2 regions of the Streptomyces sp. HNM0645 genome follow, and region 2 is predicted to be linked to the other one. Evidence: riboswitches for the same ligand, from Rfam matches in the RefSeq annotation. Region 2 holds a riboswitch; the other holds the start of a gene.
The links. Region 2 has a riboswitch for cobalamin ahead of QMZ92_RS03995 (ribonucleoside-diphosphate reductase subunit alpha). Riboswitches for the same ligand answer to the same signal wherever they lie in the genome.

Region 1 (3,191 bases), on a different contig from region 2:
GAGATTGATCTCCGCGGGGCTGCCCGCGCCCTCGCAGACGACCGCGTCGTACGTGCTCCGCAGTTCGTCGAGGCAGTCCATCACCGGCTCGAACAGCGCCTTCTGGCGACCTCCGTGGTAGCCGCGCGCGCTCAGCTCGCCCACGGGCCTGCCCATCAGCACGACCTGGCTGGACCGGTCGCCGCCGGGCTTCAGCAGCACGGGGTTCATCAGAGCCGTGGGCTCCACCCGTGCGGCCTGCGCCTGCATGGCCTGTGCCCGGCCGATCTCGGCGCCCTCGCGGGTGACGAAGGAGTTGAGGGACATGTTCTGCCCCTTGAAGGGTGCGACCTTCACGCCCCGGCGCACCAGCCAGCGGCAGATCCCCGCCGTGACCACGCTCTTGCCGGCGTCCGAGGTGGTGCCGGCGACCAGCAGCCCGCCCCCGCTCATGCGCGCCTCCGACTCGGGGCCCCGGCCGCGAGGCGCGCGCCCACGCACACCGCGAGCGCCAGCACCCCCACGCGCTGCGAGAGCCGTACCGCCCGTTCGATGTCCGCGACCTCGACGGCCCGGCCGTCGGCGCCGTTGAGCACGGGCCGGTGCTCGACCCGGCCGGCGTAGGAGAGCGTCCCGCCGAGCCGTACGCCGAGGGCTCCGGCGAACGCGGCCTCCACGGGACCGGCGTTGGGGCTCGGGTGCTTCGCGGCGTCCCGGCGCCAGGCGCGGGCCGCGCCGCGCGGGTCGCCGCCCGCGGCGGTCGCGAGCGCTGCGGTGAGCCGGGCCCCGGGCCAGCCCGCGAGATCGTCGAGCCGGGCCGAGGCCCAGCCGTACCGCCGGTAGCGGGGTGACTTGTGACCCACCATCGCGTCCAGGGTGTTGACGGCGCGGAACCCGACGAGACCGGGCACGCCGCCGATCGCACCCCAGAACAGCGCGCCCACGACCGCGTCCGAGGTGTTCTCGGCGACGGACTCGACGACGGCGCGGGCGATGCCGGGGCCGTCCAGCGCCTTGGGGTCGCGTCCGCACAGATGCGGCAGCCGCTCCCGGGCGACCTCGATGTCCCCGGCCGCCAGCGCCCCGCCGATCGCCCGGGCCTCCCGGCCCAGCGAGGTGCCCCCGACGACGGCCCAGGTGGCGGCCGCGGTCAGGGCGACGGCGGCGCCGCGCGACCGGCGTGCGGAGACGGCGGCCAGTGCGCCCGCGGCGACCGCGCCGCCGGTGCACACCGCGGTGTGCAGGGCGCCCCAGCCGCGGTGGTCGCGCCAGAGTCTCCGTTCGACCGCGGCGGCGGCCCGGCCGAAGGCGGCGACCGGGTGCCCGCGGCGTGGATCGCCGAGGAGCAGGTCGCCGGCCAGCCCGGCCGCGGCGCCGTACGCGAACGTGATGTCCGGGCGCGGCACGCCCGGCCCCCCCGGTTCGGCAGGCATGTTCGTCCTCACTCAGGGTCCGCGCCCTGGCTCGACGTGACCGGCGGGAGAGAGTTCCTGGCTCCGGGGCGCTCCGTGAGGGGGAGCGCACCCGTGACAGTGGCGGGACCGCGCCGGATTCGCACCGGCTTCCTCTTCTGCCGCCGTAAATGGCTCCGGAAGTCCACCACGGTCCCCGAACGCCCGTCAACTCGCCCTTGACCTGCGACGGGACAGTGTGCCGAGGCCCACACGGGTTGGCTGCGGGCACACACACGACAGGGGCCGGACCCACCCGGAGGTGCGCCCGGCCCCTGTGCGAGGAGGTGCCGTACGGCCGTCAGACCACGATCAGATAGATCCCGAAGGCCACCGCCGCCGCGCAGAGCGCGAAGCAGGCGTACGCACCCGTGCGGGCGAGGCCCGCGGAGCCTCCCTGCGCCGCCGCGGCCTCCTGCTTGGAGAGACCCGCGACGCCCAGGGTGAACAGGCCCACCAGGGCGACGGTCACGACGAGACTCACGCCGAAGACGGAGCCCAGAGCTGCCCAGTCGATCTTCATGCTGTTCTTTCCTTACACCGTGGCGGCGGGCGCCGCAGTGGACTCGGATGCCTGGGCCGGAACGGCGGCCTTCGGCGCCTCGGCCTCGGTCACCGAGGTCCCGACGACACCGGCCGGGGGCGGGGTGACGGCCGCGATGGCGGTGGTGACGACGCCCGCGGGTTCGACCTCGTCGTCCGTGACGTTGGTGTGGTCGACCGGCTTGCGGCGCGAGATCACCCAGATGGCCCCGGAGCCCGCGACGAGCAGCACGGCCACGGCGGCGATGCCCCAGGTGCCCTGCTTGGTCAGGAACTCCGCGGCCGCGGCGACCAGGCCGGCGGCGGGCAGGGTCAGACCCCAGGCGACGAACATCCGGGTCGCGGTGGACCAGCGGACCACACCGCCCTTGCGGCCGAGGCCCGCGCCCATCACGGCACCCGAGCAGGACTGGGTGGTGGAGAGGGAGAAGCCGAGGTTCGAGGAGGCCAGGATGACCGTCGCCGCGCTGGTCTGGGCGGCGAAGCCCTGCTGCGGCTGGAGGTCGGTCAGGCCCTTGCCCATCGTGCGGATGATGCGCCAGCCGCCGAGGTAGGTACCGAGCGCGATCGCGACGCCGGCGGAGACGATGACCCACATCGGGGGGTTCGAGCCGGGCGCGAGGACGCCCCCGGTGACCAGGGCCAGGGTGATGACGCCCATGGTCTTCTGCGCGTCGTTGGTGCCGTGGGCGAGGGACACCAGGCCTGCGGAGGCGATCTGGCCGGCGCGGTAGCCCTTGGAGGTGGCCTTGTTCTCGGTCGTGCCACCGATCCGGTACGTCAGCCTGGTGGCGACGAGGGCCGCGAGGCCGGCGACGAGCGGAGCCGCGACGGCGGGGATCAGGACCTTGGTGACGATCGTGCCGCCGTTGACGGCCGAGAAGCCGGCGGACATCACGGCGGCGCCGATGAGGCCGCCGAAGAGGGCGTGCGAGGAACTGGACGGGAGGCCCAGCAGCCAGGTCAGCAGGTTCCAGAGGATCGCGCCGACGAGCGCGGCGAAGATCACTTCTGTGCGGATGCCCTCTTCGTTGATGATGCCGCCCGAGATCGTCTTGGCGACCTCGACGGAGAGGAACGCGCCGACCAGGTTCAGCACGGCGGACATCGCCACTGCTGCCTTCGGTCTCATCGCACCCGTCGAGATGGTCGTCGCCATGGCGTTGGCGGTGTCGTGGAAGCCGTTCGTGAAATCGAACACGAGTGCTGTCACGACGA
Region 2 (3,191 bases):
CGCGATCGATGCGATCGTCGCCGTCGGCGCGATCGCGAGGAGGAGCGAGTTGCGCATGCCGGTGGTGGCGACGCGCCCGCGCAGTGCGGCCCAGCGCTCCGGCCAGGCGAGCTCGGCGTCGTAGTGGTCGGGGTGCAGCACCCCGCGGGCGGTGCGGGTCCGCTCCCAGGCCGGGAGCGGCCCGTTGCGCTCCGCGAGGTCGCAGGACGCCTCGTAGGCGGCCAGCATGATCCGCTCCGCGATCCGCGTCGACAGGGCCTTCGCCTCGGCTGAGTCGAAGGGCAGGCGCAGGCTGAAGAACACGTCCTGGAGGCCCATGGCACCCAGGCCCACCGGGCGCCACTTGGCGTTGGAGCGGCCGGCCTGCTCGGTCGGGTAGAAGTTGATGTCGACGACCCGGTCGAGGAAGGTGACGGCGGTGCGGACGGTGTCGTCCAGCCGCTCCCAGTCGATCACGTCCTCGCCGTCGGCGGCGTCCTGCACCACGAACGCGCCGAGGTTGACCGAGCCGAGGTTGCACACGGCGGTCTCGCCGTCGTCCGTGACCTCGATGATCTCGGTGCAGAGGTTGGAGGAGTGGACGACGGTGCCGGGCTCCGCGGTCTGGTTGGCGGTGCGGTTGGAGGCGTCCTTGAAGGTCATCCAGCCGTTTCCGGTCTGGGCGAGGGTGCGCATCATGCGCCCGTAGAGCTCACGGGCGGGGATGGTGCGGCGGGCGAGCCCGGCGGCCTCCGCCCTGCGGTAGGCGGCGTCGAAGTCGCCGCCCCAGAGGTCCACGAGGTCGGGCACGTCGGCGGGGGAGAACAGCGACCACTCGGCGTCGGCGTTCACCCGGCGCATGAACTCGTCGGGGATCCAGTGCGCCAGGTTGAGGTTGTGCGTGCGGCGCGCCTCCTCGCCCGTGTTGTCGCGCAGCTCCAGGAACTCCTCGATGTCCGCGTGCCACGTCTCCAGGTAGACGCAGGCCGCGCCCTTGCGCCGGCCCCCCTGGTTGACGGCCGCCACCGACGAGTCCAGTGTGCGCAGGAAGGGCACGATGCCGTTGGAGTGCCCGTTGGTGCCGCGGATGAGCGAACCGCGGGAGCGGATGCGGGAGTACGACAGCCCGATGCCGCCGGCGTGCTTCGAGAGCCGTGCCACCTGGTGGTAGCGCTCGTAGATGGAGTCCAGCTCGTCCAGCGGCGAGTCCAGCAGGTAGCAGGACGACATCTGGGGGTGCCGGGTGCCGGAGTTGAAGAGCGTGGGGGAGGACGGCAGGTAGTCGAGGCGGCTCATCAGCCCGTACAGGGAGGCCACTTCGTCCAGCGCGCGCGGGGACTCGTCCTCGGCGAGACCGCAGGCGACGCGCAGCATGAAGTACTGCGGGGTCTCGATGACCTCGCGGGTGATGGGGTGCCGGAGCAGGTAGCGGCTGTAGAGGGTGCGCAGGCCGAAGTACCCGAAGCGGTCGTCGGCGGCCGGGTCGACCAGCGAGTCGAGGTGCTGGGCGTGGGTCTGCACGAAGGCGGCCGTACGGTCCGCGATCAGTCCTTCGCGGCTTCCGACGGCGATGGAGGCGGAGAACGCGGTCGCCCCCTGCCCGGCAGCCTCCTCCGCGATGGTGAGGGTGAGCAGCCGGGCCGCGAGCCGGGAGTACGCCGGGTCCTCGGAGATCAGGCCGGCGGCCGCCTCCGTGGCCAGTTCGCGCAGTTCGGCCTCGTCCGAGCCCGCGTGCCGGCCCCGGAGGGCGGCGGCGGCGACCCGGCCGGGGTCGGCGTCGGGCAGGTCCGCGGTGAGCTCGGTCAGGGTCCGCAGGAGCGCGGTGCCTGGTCCGTCGGCGAGCTGCGCTGAAGCAGGATCGGGCGGCGCGATGGTCACGGGGGGTGCTCTCCCTCGCTCGGCTGGGGGCCGGCGGGGCAGGGGCACGGACGCACACCCGGGCAGGGCGGACCGCGTCCACCGGCCTTTTCCGCGAGGCCCGGACGTCTGGGCACCCGAGCCGGACGGTCCGGGCGCACCGTCGGCAGGTCCTCGGACTCACGGGCGTACGAGGACCTGGAACAGGCCCCGCGCACGCCGTCACACCGTTGCGGGACAGTTCCGGATTCCCACCGGATTCCCCTGCGGCGACAGCGAGCATGAGCATACATGTGGGGGCGGTGAGTTGCGGAACCCCCCACATGTTGTGTCGTGGCCTCGCTCGGGACCCAGGGCACGGGTGGCCGGCCGGTCCGGTCGTCCGTGCGAAGCCGGGCCGCGGGCTCCACGGTCACGGCGACGGGCCCCCGCGTCTCCCGGAGGGAACGCGGAGGCCCGTGTGCGCCGTCGGCGGGGGCGCTCAGCAGCAGCGGAATCCCTTGCGGGGGTCCGCCTCCCGTTCGTCCATGCGGCGGCGTTCGAACTCGCGGCGGGACATGACCTCCGCGTCGGGGTCGTGAGAGCGTGCATGAGCCACGTAACGGTCGTACACCGACTCGCCCGAGACCTCGCGCACGTACCAGCGGACCCAGTCCACGGCCCGACGTACTCCGCTCACCGCAGCCATGACCCCCACGCTACTCACGCCTTGCCGTGCCCGCAGCCTCGGAGCCCGCGGCGCCGGCACCGACCGCCGCGAGCTCCGCCTTCTCCTCCTTGGTGGGGAACAGCCCGGCGGGCGCGACCAGTTTCGACTCGACGTACGGGACCTCGGCGAGCCGGACGGTCTCGGGCTCGCTGACCGCCTTGAGGCAGACCCGGCCGGCGTCGGCCAGGACCACCACGATGAGCAGGGCGAACAGTGCGCAGAGCACCCCGTCGACGGTCGAGTTGGTGACGATGGTGTGCATGTCGTCCATCGACTTCGCCGGAGCCAGCACCTCGCCGGAGTCGATGCCCGCCTGGTACTTGTCGCGCTGGGCGAAGAAGCCCACCTTCGGGTCGCCGGAGAAGATCTTCTGCCAGCTGGCGGTGAGGGTGACCGTGGCGTCCCAGGCGAGCGGGACGGCCGTGACCCACGCCCACTTGAGACGTCCGGACTTCACCAGCAGCGTGGTGCAGACGGCCAGGGCGACGGCCGCGAGGAGCTGGTTGGCGATGCCGAAGAGCGGGAAGAGCTGGTTGATTCCGCCGAGCGGGTCGTGCACGCCGACCCAGAGGAAGTAGCCCCAGCCGCCGACGACGACCGCGCTCGCGAACCAGACGCCCGGCTTCCAACTGACCTGCTTCATCGG

Region 1: linked by a shared signal. The riboswitch ahead of QMZ92_RS27015 (cobalamin biosynthesis protein) and the one ahead of QMZ92_RS03995 (ribonucleoside-diphosphate reductase subunit alpha) in region 2 are both predicted to bind cobalamin.

Annotation. Positions count from the first base shown of each region.
Region 1 covers NZ_JASHLT010000045.1:8,759-11,949, forward strand. The annotation lists gene QMZ92_RS27010 (cobyric acid synthase) at 1-432, opposite strand, end outside; gene QMZ92_RS27015 (cobalamin biosynthesis protein) at 429-1,412, opposite strand; cobalamin riboswitch at 1,444-1,595, opposite strand; gene QMZ92_RS27020 (hypothetical protein) at 1,732-1,953, opposite strand; gene QMZ92_RS27025 (inorganic phosphate transporter) at 1,966-3,191, opposite strand, start outside.
Region 2 covers NZ_JASHLT010000004.1:150,812-154,002, forward strand. The annotation lists gene QMZ92_RS03995 (ribonucleoside-diphosphate reductase subunit alpha) at 1-1,857, opposite strand, end outside; cobalamin riboswitch at 1,985-2,125, opposite strand; gene QMZ92_RS04000 (YbdD/YjiX family protein) at 2,318-2,524, opposite strand; gene QMZ92_RS04005 (carbon starvation CstA family protein) at 2,535-3,191, opposite strand, start outside.